Regions from separate parts of the Faecalibacterium sp. Marseille-Q4896 genome, predicted to be linked through region 2. Evidence: predicted binding sites of a transcription regulator. Region 2 holds the regulator's gene; each other region holds the start of a gene.

Region 1 (3,280 bases), on a different contig from region 2:
CGCCCGCCATCTGGCCTACGACAAAGGCTTTGAGGAAGAGTATAATATGCTGTGCAGCATCGAACGGCTGGCCCCCGGCATCTTTGCCGAGGAAAAGGGCAGCACCAAGCCGGTGTGCGCCAACGTGGACCTGTTCAGCGGCCTGATCTACAACATGCTGGGCATCTCTGAGGATATCTACACCCCGCTGTTCGCCATTGCCCGTGTGCCCGGCTGGTGTGCACACCGCGTGGAAGAGGTGGTATTCGCCAACCGTATCATTCGTCCCGCTTACAAGTATCTGGGCGTGCGCCAGAAATATAAGCCGATTGAGGAACGCTGATGAATCCTTCTGTTTTGTTCGTTTTTATCCTGAGCATTCTGCTGGGCGTGCTGCGCGCGGCAGACCTTGCCTTTGGCACCGATGCCGTTACCGGTCTGTGCGTGGTCGGCTCGGTGTGGTGGCGCTATCTGGCACTGGGTATCGTGGTGCTGGCTGCAGTGCTTGTGGGCCGTACACAGCCTTCCCGCTCGGAAGCGGTGCGTAGCCGCAGGCCGCTGGCCGGTATTCTGGCTTTTGTCGGTGCAGTATGTTTTCTGGCCGCAGCGGGTGCACAGATCGCGCTGGGCGCAGCTTCCGGTCTGGGCGGCTTTGTGCGGTGCATTCTGGAATGCCTGTGCTCCGCGTGGCTCAGCACCATGGGCCGCTGCTGGCTCAGCCCCAACGAGTGGAAAAAGCCCTTTGGCGGGCTGTATCTGGCCGTGGCGGGCAGTCTGCTGTTCTACTGGAACGTGCTGCTGCGCTTTATGGAGAACAGCTCCAGCTGGCACCGCGTGACCCCTACAGCGGCGGTGTGGCAGGCGCTTGCGGCACTGGTGTTTTTGGCAGCGCTGGCCCGGGCGCTGCATGTCCCGCAGCCGGGCAATGGCAAAACACTGTGCGCAGCCGGGCTTGCCGCATTTGCACTTTGCCTGTGCTGGCAGCTGCCCTATGTACTGGTTTTGATGAGCGGCCTGAGCTGGGCCGCACCGGCTGTCTGGCCGGAGATCTTTGCCGGACTGGGCCTTTGCTGCGTGGGCGGCATTGGCGGAGCGTGCGTTACAGCCTGCTTGAACGGGGAGAGCTGACAAAAATGTTGGCACTCTGTTGGCGCAATTGCCGAAAAGCAGGGAATGAAAGGAATTAAAATCGTACAAAAGCAAAAAATGCAGTGAATGTCTTGTTAATTTTTTGGCAGACACTTGAAACTTTCTGCGTTTTGGTCTAAAATAAAGATACCGTGATTTATCCGATTATGGGTAAAATAATTAGGAGGTACTATTAACATGGCTGTTAGAGTTGCTATCAATGGTTTCGGTCGTATTGGTCGTCTGGCTTTCCGTCAGATGTTTGATGCTGAGGGTTATGAGGTCGTCGCAATCAACGACCTGACCAGCCCCAAGATGCTGGCTCACCTGCTGAAGTACGATACTGCTCAGGGTTCTTTCTGCGGCAAGATCGGCGAGGGCAAGCACACCGTCGAGGCTACCGAGGACTCCATCATTGTTGACGGCAAGGAGATCAAGATCTACGCTGTTAAGGACGCAAAGGACGCTCCCTGGGGCGAACTGAACGTTGATGTCGTTCTGGAGTGCACCGGCTTCTACACCAGCAAGGAGAAGAGCATGGCTCACATTCAGGCTGGCGCAAAGAAGGTCGTTATCTCTGCTCCCGCAGGCAACGATCTGAAGACCATTGTCTTCTCCGTCAACGAGAAGACCCTGACCGCTGAGGATCAGGTCATTTCTGCTGCTTCCTGCACCACCAACTGCCTGGCTCCCATGGCTAACACCCTGAACAAGACCTACCCCATCGTCTCCGGTATCATGACCACTGTTCATGCTTACACCGGCGACCAGATGATCCTGGATGGTCCTCAGCGCAAGGGCGATCTGCGCCGTGCTCGTGCTGGCGCACAGAACATCGTTCCCAACACCACCGGCGCTGCTAAGGCTATCGGTCTGGTCATCCCCGAGCTGAACGGCAAGCTGATCGGTTCTGCTCAGCGTGTGCCTGTTCCCACCGGCTCTACCACCATTCTGGTTGCTGTCGTCAAGGGCAAGGATGTCACCAAGGAGTCCATCAATGCTGCTATGAAGGCTGCTACTTCTGAGTCCTTCGGCTACAACGAGGATCAGATCGTTTCTTCCGATGTCATCGGCATGCGTTACGGCTCTCTGTTCGATGCTACCCAGACCATGGTCGCTAAGATCGACGATGACACCTATCAGGTTCAGGTCGTGTCTTGGTACGACAACGAGAACTCCTACACCTCTCAGATGGTCCGTACCATTAAGTACTTCGCTGAGAACTGCTAATCACAGCTCTACGCTCAAAAGTGCTTGAGATGCCGTGCTGAAGGACAACTAGTATTGGCTTTGCTGATACGAACATGCTGTGATTGGTACGACAACAGGATAACGAGTTCAACACCCTTCCTTTTGCGGGTTTCCGTGAGAAGAAGGGTGTTTTTTTGCTACAAAAAAGCAATGGAACGAGTTCCTTTCTAAAATGAATAGGTTGCAACAAAAAGACGGAATAAAGTACGGAAATCTTAGCCATGATGCAGGCAATGATACAGCTGCAAAGTATTGTACCCCAGAGGAAAAAATGGTAAAATATTTTTAGTGTCAATAAATACATTTACGAAATTGATATTGATGATTCTGGAAATAAAATGTCAATGAATTGCGGCGTAAATCAGTCAAAAACCTGGGCGTAAATGCGTCCGGGCTTTTTCTGATGTAAAGGAAACCGGGCCGGAGTTTGGCACGGTATGGGGATGAGATCCCTAAATGGGGAGACAGGAAAGGGAAAATGAAAGAGAAATTGAGGCTTGCTGTTTTTGGCCACAAAAGGTGGTCGAGAGAGAGCGGCGTGGAGATCGTGGTAAAAGAGCTGTGCACACGGATGGCGCAGCAGGGCTGTCAGGTGACATGCTACAACAGAGCAGGCCATCATGTGAGCGGTGCGGAATATGACGATGCTGGTAAAACGGAGTACGAGGGAATCCGTCAGAAGTCTGTTCCGACCATTGAACGGCGCGGGGCTAGAGATATAATACGCGGCTGTCATAATAGGGACAAGGGTACGGCAGAGAATGAAAGGCTCCGCAACCCGAAGTTCATATTTTCTTACCCGAAGAATGAACGACTGATCTTTCTGTGCGGCAGAAATGCCACGCAGGAAGAAATCTCGACCATGAGGGTGGGGTGACAGCCAGCGGACAGGCAAGCGAGCCTATCTGCTCTTTGTGTTAGC
Region 2 (3,280 bases):
CAGCACGGTGCCCATGTCCATCACCAGCTCGCCGGTGTGGAGCATCAGGTCGGTGTAGCGTTTTTCGGTCATGCCGCTGTGGGCCGCTACGAAGCCGGTGATGCGCTGCTGCATCTGCTCAAAGCTGCGCATGGTCTGCGGCACCCCCAGAATGACACCGGAATGCCGCACCGGGTGCACGGTCATGGTGGCTGTGGGCACGATGAAGCTGCGCCGGGCGCTCACCGCCAGCGGGATACCGATGGAGTGCCCGCCGCCCAGCACAAGCGTTGCACTGGGTTTGGACACGCTGGCGATCAGCTCCGCCAGCGCAAGGCCCGCTTCCACATCACCACCTACCGTGTTCAGCAACACCAGCAGACCTTCGATGCGAGGATCTTCCTGCGCAGCCACCAGCTGCGGGATGACATGCTCATACTTCGTGGTCTTCTGGCCCTGCGGCGCTTCCGAATGGCCTTCGATCTGGCCGATGACGGTCAGGCAGTGGATCACATGCTCCCCGCGGGCCAGCGTGACCGTGCCCAAATCCTCGATCTCTTCTTTTTCCAGCCGACGCGCGTCGGTCAGCTGCGTTTCATCGTTCATATGCTTTCCCCCTGCGTTTTCTGTCAGCATTCCCCAGCCTGTGCCGGGCTATGCAGACCCGCTGCAGCAAAAAAGCGGTAACATTTCATAAAAATTTTTTGAGAATGATTTGACATTCTCCATCGGTGCAGTATACTTTAAATAATTGACTGTAATATCTGCAATATGAACCCGTAAACGGATCGGGGTTTCTTTGTGCCGCATCTGTAAAGCAGGCAGCTGCGGCAAGTACTGCGATAGAGCGAAAGGAGAAAGTATTCTATGAACACTCCTGCAAGGGCTTCGCTTCCCGTTATCAAGCGTCTTCCCAAATATTACCGCTATCTGTGCTCTCTGCAGGCGGACGGCATCAACAGCATTTCTTCCCGCGAGCTGGCTGCTCAGATGGGCACCACCGCTTCGCAGGTACGGCAGGACTTCAACTGCATCGGCGATGTGAATGGCCGGCAGGGCATTGGCTACTCGGTGGAAAACCTGCTCTCCATTCTGGAAGGCCTGCTGTTCGGCAACGGCGACCGCCTGCCCACCATCCTGATCGGCTGCGGCCGTCTGGGCAAGGCAGTGAGCCGCTTTATCACCACCGACACCAACGGCTACCGCCTGATCGCCGCCTTTGATGTGGCACAGAGCGAGGTGGGCAAGGAGATCAGCGGCATCCAGATCCGCCATATCGACGAGCTGGAGTCTTTCTGTGCCGAGCATCACCCCAAGGTCGCAGTGCTCTGTGTGCCCCGCGACGGTGCGGAACAGGTCAGCGGCCGTCTGGTGGATCTGGGCATCGAGGGCTTCTGGAACTTCTCCCACTATGACCTCTCTGTGCCGTATCCCGATGTGGTGGTGGAGAACGTCCATCTGGGCGACAGCCTGATGAGCCTTGGCTACCGCCTGCGCAATCAGGACTGAATATACCTATCTATAGTAAATAAAAAGAAATAGAGACTGTTGCACAAGAGCAGCGGGCTCGCCCTCTCCGTCATTGCTAACGCAATGCCACCTCTCCCAGAGTGAGAGGCTTTGGCAGTATGGTCAAGTTTCCGGTTTTGCCAAGGGCTCTCCCTTTGGGAGAGCTGCTGAGCAACGCGAAGCTGAGAGGGCGAGGACGCTAAAAATAAAAATAAGTGCAGCAGTCTTTTCTTCTATAAGGAGAGTTTTTCAAATGGCAAAACTGTATTTCCGTTACGGCGCGATGAACAGCGGCAAGAGCACCGCCCTGATGCAGGTAGCCCACAACTACGAAGAACAGGGGATGCGGGTGCTGATCCTCAAGCCACAGGTGGACACCAAGGGCGGCGGTGAGCTGGTGAGCCGTCTGGGCGTGCGCCGCAAGGCTGATCTGCTGATCCCGCCGGAGACGGACGTGTTCGAGGCCGTGCGCACGGCCAACGCTGACGGTGCGCCGCTGGCCTGCGTGCTGTGCGACGAGAGCCAGTTTTTCACTGCGCAGCAGGCAGAACAGCTGTTCATGGTCACGGTGGATTTGAACATTCCGGTGATCTGCTACGGCCTGCGGGCAGATTTTTCGCTCAAGGGCTTTCCCGGCTCTACCCGCCTGCTGGAGCTGGCCCACACCATCGAGGAGATGAAGACTATCTGCACCTGCGGCCGCAAGGCCATCTGCAACTGCCGCAGGGTGAACGGCAGATTCGTCTTTGAGGGCGAGCAGGTGGCCATCGATTTGGAAAACGATGTGCAGTACGTGAGCATGTGCCCCCAGTGCTATTTCAAGGCAAAGCGCGCGTTCTACGCCGAAAAAGCTGCTTCGCGGGTCGAATAAGCTTGTATACAAGGCTGCTGTGTCCAACGACACGGCAGCCTTTCTTTTTTATTCCCGGCCCACAGGCGCAGTCCACGCAGCAGCGCAAAATATGTTGCTGTCGGTGCTTCTTCACCTCCCAAAAGGGCGAAAAAGCACCGATTTCCATGCCCGAAGACCGGTGCCGGATGCCCGCCGCAAACAATTGATATATCAGAGTGAACATTTTTTGCGCTATTGATATATCAGTTCAAAGACTCCCATCCGGGCTTTTTAAGCTGGTGTTCGTCCACAATGTATGCAACGCTTCCACGTTCTGAAACGGAATGTTTACAAAATTATTGCAAAATTCGACGTTCCCCCTATGATGCATCCCAGTTTTCTATGCAAAATGGCGAAGTATACATGTTGCACAGTTTTTCGAGCCAAGTTTATTCATTTCAGCAAAGGCGTCAATTCTCGCGCGAAAACAAGAGCAATATTTGTACGTTTTTTGTTTAGATATCTGCAATTTGCGTCTTTCTTTTTGGTTGTTGTTTTGTTATCATAATTGTATACAACGGGGTATGTGCAGAACCCCCGTGCGAGATGATGTTTTCTGTATTTAGGAGGAGAACGAAAATGAGCAAGGCAATTTCTCGTCGTGATTTCATGAAGGTCACCGGCGCTGTGGGCGCTGCCGGCCTTCTGGCTGCCTGCGGCGGCAACTCTGCCGCATCCAGCTCTGCTGCTTCCACCGCTTCTTCCGCTCCCGCTGCTTCTGCAGACGAGAGCCTGGCACTGTCTGACGGCCCTGTTTCCATGACCATCAGCTGGTGGGGCGGCGACAGCCGTCACGAGGCTTACCAGAACGCCATCAAGGAGTTCCAGGCTGAGCACACCAACATCACCATCGAACCCACCTTCGCCGCATGGTCCGGCTGGGAAGAGAAGATGGCAGCT
Region 3 (3,280 bases), on a different contig from region 2:
CCTGGCTGACAGCCACAGACTGAGCAGCAAATGCCTCGTTGGCCTCGATCAGATCCATGTCAGCAACAGTCAGGCCGGTCTTTGCCATGACCTTCTTGGTAGCGGCGATGGGGCCCAGGCCCATGACTTCGGGCTCAACGCCTGCCAGAGCACCGGCGACCCAGGTAGCCAGAGGCTTCACGCCCAGCTCCTTGGCCTTCTCCTCGCTCATGATGACCAGAGCAGCAGCGCCGTCATTGATGGCGGAAGAGTTGCCGGCGGTCACGATGCCGTCCTTGGTGAAAGCGGGCTTCAGCTTTGCCAGCACTTCAGGAGCGCTCAGACGGGGGCCTTCATCGGTATCGAACACGGTGTCGCCCTTCTTGCCCTTGATCACAACGGGAACGATCTCGTCCTTGAAAGCGCCGTCCTTGATGGCCTTGTCAGCCTTCAGCTGGCTGTTGTATGAGAACTCGTCCAGCATCTCACGGGTGATGGGGCTGTAGCCGTACTTCTTCTGATAGGTCTCGTTGGTGCAGACGTTCTCAGCGGTCATGCCCATGTGCTTGTTGAAGCCGCAGGCATCCCACAGAGCATCGTTGACCATGGTATCCACGATCTCGCTCTTGCCCATGGGTGCGCCCATGCGGTAGCCGTAACGAGCCTTCTGCAGTGCGAAGGGAGCCATGTCCATGTTCTCCATGCCGCCTGCGACCACGATGTCAGCATCGCCAGCCTCGATCATCTGAGCAGCCATGTTGACGCAGTTCAGACCGGAGCCGCACACCACGTTGACGGTGACAGCCGGGGTCTCGATGGGCAGGCCAGCCTTCAGAGCAGCCTGACGAGCGACGTTCTGGCCCAGACCGGCCTGAATGACGCAGCCCATGTAGACATGATCGACCTGCTCGGGAGCGACGTTTGCACGGTTCAGAGCTTCCTTGATGACGATGGAGCCCAGCTCAACTGCGGGAACGTTTGCCAGAGTGCCGCCGAACTTGCCAATAGCGGTACGGCATGCAGATGCGATAACGATCTTTTTCATGTGAATAGCCTCCTGAATTGTGTATGTGTTACTTTTCGTAAGCCATTTTTATCAAAACGCCCGTAAGCGCTTTTACAAATTAGGTCTCGGGGTCTTTTTTCTGCCGGATCAGCGCATACTTTTCGTTGACCGCCTTTTCCACATTGGGTGTGACGAACTTACCGATGTCGCTGCCGTAGTAAGCTGCCTCTTTTACAATGGTGGAAGAAAGGTAGCTCCACTTGATGCTCGTTGCCAGAAACATGGTCTCGATGCCGGGCATCAGTGCGTGATTGGTCTGCGCAAGCTGGATCTCGTTTTCAAAATCCGTCACCGCCCGCAGGCCCCGCACCATCACCGAAGCGTGCCGTTTCTTGGCGAACTCCACGGTCAGGCCGTCGAAGCTCTCCACCGAAACATTCTGGATGCCCTTGCAGCATTCCTTTAGAAGCTCCACGCGTTCCTCCACGGTGAACAGCGGATTCTTTGCGCTGTTGTTGAGCACCGCCACGATCAGATGATCGTTGATCTTTGCTGCGCGCTTGATGATATCGAGATGCCCTTTTGTGACCGGATCGAACGAACCGGGATAAACTGCTGTTGCCATCGTCTGGTGTCCTCCTTGAGCGCTGTGAAAAGCGCGTTTTGGTTCTGCCATGATAGCACTTTCCAGTCTTGGGTGCAAGATTTTTGTGCAAGCTGTACGTTTTATCGTTAAAATTTAAACAATCAATGTCGTGCTGCATCGCAGCTGCCTGCTACGCTATAAGTAAACCATATCGTCAAAATTTTATCAAGTCCTTTTGCAAAGATTTTGGTTTTTCAGTACCAAACAATCGTCCAAAAACTCCGCGAATTTTGTCCATATTGCCAGTCGGTCAAAATTTTCTCGATAAACTATTGATTCTGCACATTGTTAATGTTATAACTAAGTTGTGCAGATCTGCTGCCCTGTCCGACAGCTGCCTTCTGCTGGTTATCAGGATATCATCCGCCTGTGTCAGAGCTGTGTTCAAATTGCCAACAGGTGGTAAACATCCTGCAAAGATTTGTCCGTGCAGGAAGAGTAAATGATAAATTTACAATTCCTTTATGTTATTATAGGAGAGGATGGTTTATAATGGATTTTACGGAACTGTATGCTCAGAAGAAAATGACCGCCGCTCAGGCTGCCGCACTGGTCAAAAGCGGTGACTGGGTGGATTACGGCTGGGCTGTGAACACCCCTGTGGCGGTGGATGCCGAGATCGCAAAGCGTCTGCCTGAGCTGGAAGGTGTCAACTTCCGCGGCGGCATCCTGATGTGGGTGCCCGCGATCTTCCAGATCGACGATCCCGCTGCACACATGACATGGAACAGCTGGCATATGGGCGGCATTGAGCGCAAGGCCATTGCACAGGGCTTCTCCTTCTACTCCCCCATCCGTTATTCCGAGCTGCCCCGCTACTACCGCGAAAGCCCGGATCCGCTGGATGTGGCGGTGTTCCAGGTGACCCCCATGGACGAGCATGGCTACTTCAACTTCGGCCCCAGTGCATCTCATCTGGGTGCTGTGTGCGAAAAAGCCAAGAAGATCATCGTTGAGGTCAACAAGAACATGCCCCGCTGCCTTGGCGGCATGGAGAACTGCATCCACATTTCTCAGGTCACCGGCATCGTGGAAGGCGAGAACCCGCCCATCGGCCAGATGGCCGCTCCTGGTGCTGCTACCGAAGTGGATCTGAAGGTTGCCAACCTGATCGTTCCGCAGATCCCCAACGGTGCCTGCCTGCAGCTGGGCATCGGCGGTATGCCCAATGCCATCGGCAGCCTGATCGCACAGAGCGATTTGAAGGATCTGGGCGTGCACACCGAAATGTATGTGGATGCCTTTGTGGATATCGCCAAGGCCGGCAAGATCACCGGTGCATGCAAGCAGCTGGACAAGGGCCGTCAGGTCTACGCCTTCGGTGCCGGCACCCAGAAAATGTACGATTACCTGAACGATAACCCGGAGTGCATGTCTGCACCCGTGGACTACACCAACGATATCCGCAGCATCTCCGCACTGGATAACTTTATTTCCATCAACAACGCTGTGGACATCGACCTGTTCGGTCAGGTGAACGCCGAGACTGCAGGCCTCAAGCACATCTCCGGTGCCGGCGGTCAGCTGGACTTCGTTCTGGGCGCATACCTTTCCAAGGGCGGCAAGAGCTTTATCTGCCTGTCCTCTACCTTCTTTAATAAGAAGACCGGCCAGCTGGAGAGCCGCATCCGTCCCACTCTGGAAAACGG

The links. Region 2 encodes Rex, which represses fermentation and respiration genes when NADH is low (regulators of the CRP and FNR family bind a similar motif). Its sites were predicted from a motif close to ATTGTTAANNNNTTAACAAT; they were not measured.
Region 1: gap (type I glyceraldehyde-3-phosphate dehydrogenase) is a predicted target of Rex. The motif match lies at 1,199-1,218, and genes of this name have one in related genera.
Region 3: J3348_RS02780 (butyryl-CoA:acetate CoA-transferase) is a predicted target of Rex. The motif match lies at 1,916-1,935, and genes of this name have one in related genera.

The regions. Positions count from the first base shown of each region.
Region 1 covers NZ_JAFREG010000003.1:131,006-134,285, reverse strand. The annotation lists gene J3348_RS06860 (citrate synthase) at 1-322, shown strand, start outside; gene J3348_RS06855 (hypothetical protein) at 322-1,107, shown strand; gene gap (type I glyceraldehyde-3-phosphate dehydrogenase) at 1,306-2,337, shown strand; gene J3348_RS14470 (hypothetical protein) at 2,837-3,235, shown strand.
Region 2 covers NZ_JAFREG010000002.1:289,781-293,060, forward strand. The annotation lists gene J3348_RS05275 (ATP-dependent Clp protease proteolytic subunit) at 1-585, opposite strand, end outside; gene J3348_RS05280 (redox-sensing transcriptional repressor Rex) at 847-1,488, shown strand; gene J3348_RS05285 (thymidine kinase) at 1,742-2,359, shown strand; gene J3348_RS05290 (ABC transporter substrate-binding protein) at 2,960-3,280, shown strand, end outside.
Region 3 covers NZ_JAFREG010000001.1:534,995-538,274, forward strand. The annotation lists gene J3348_RS02770 (acetyl-CoA C-acetyltransferase) at 1-1,024, opposite strand, end outside; gene coaD (pantetheine-phosphate adenylyltransferase) at 1,104-1,610, opposite strand; gene J3348_RS02780 (butyryl-CoA:acetate CoA-transferase) at 2,124-3,280, shown strand, end outside.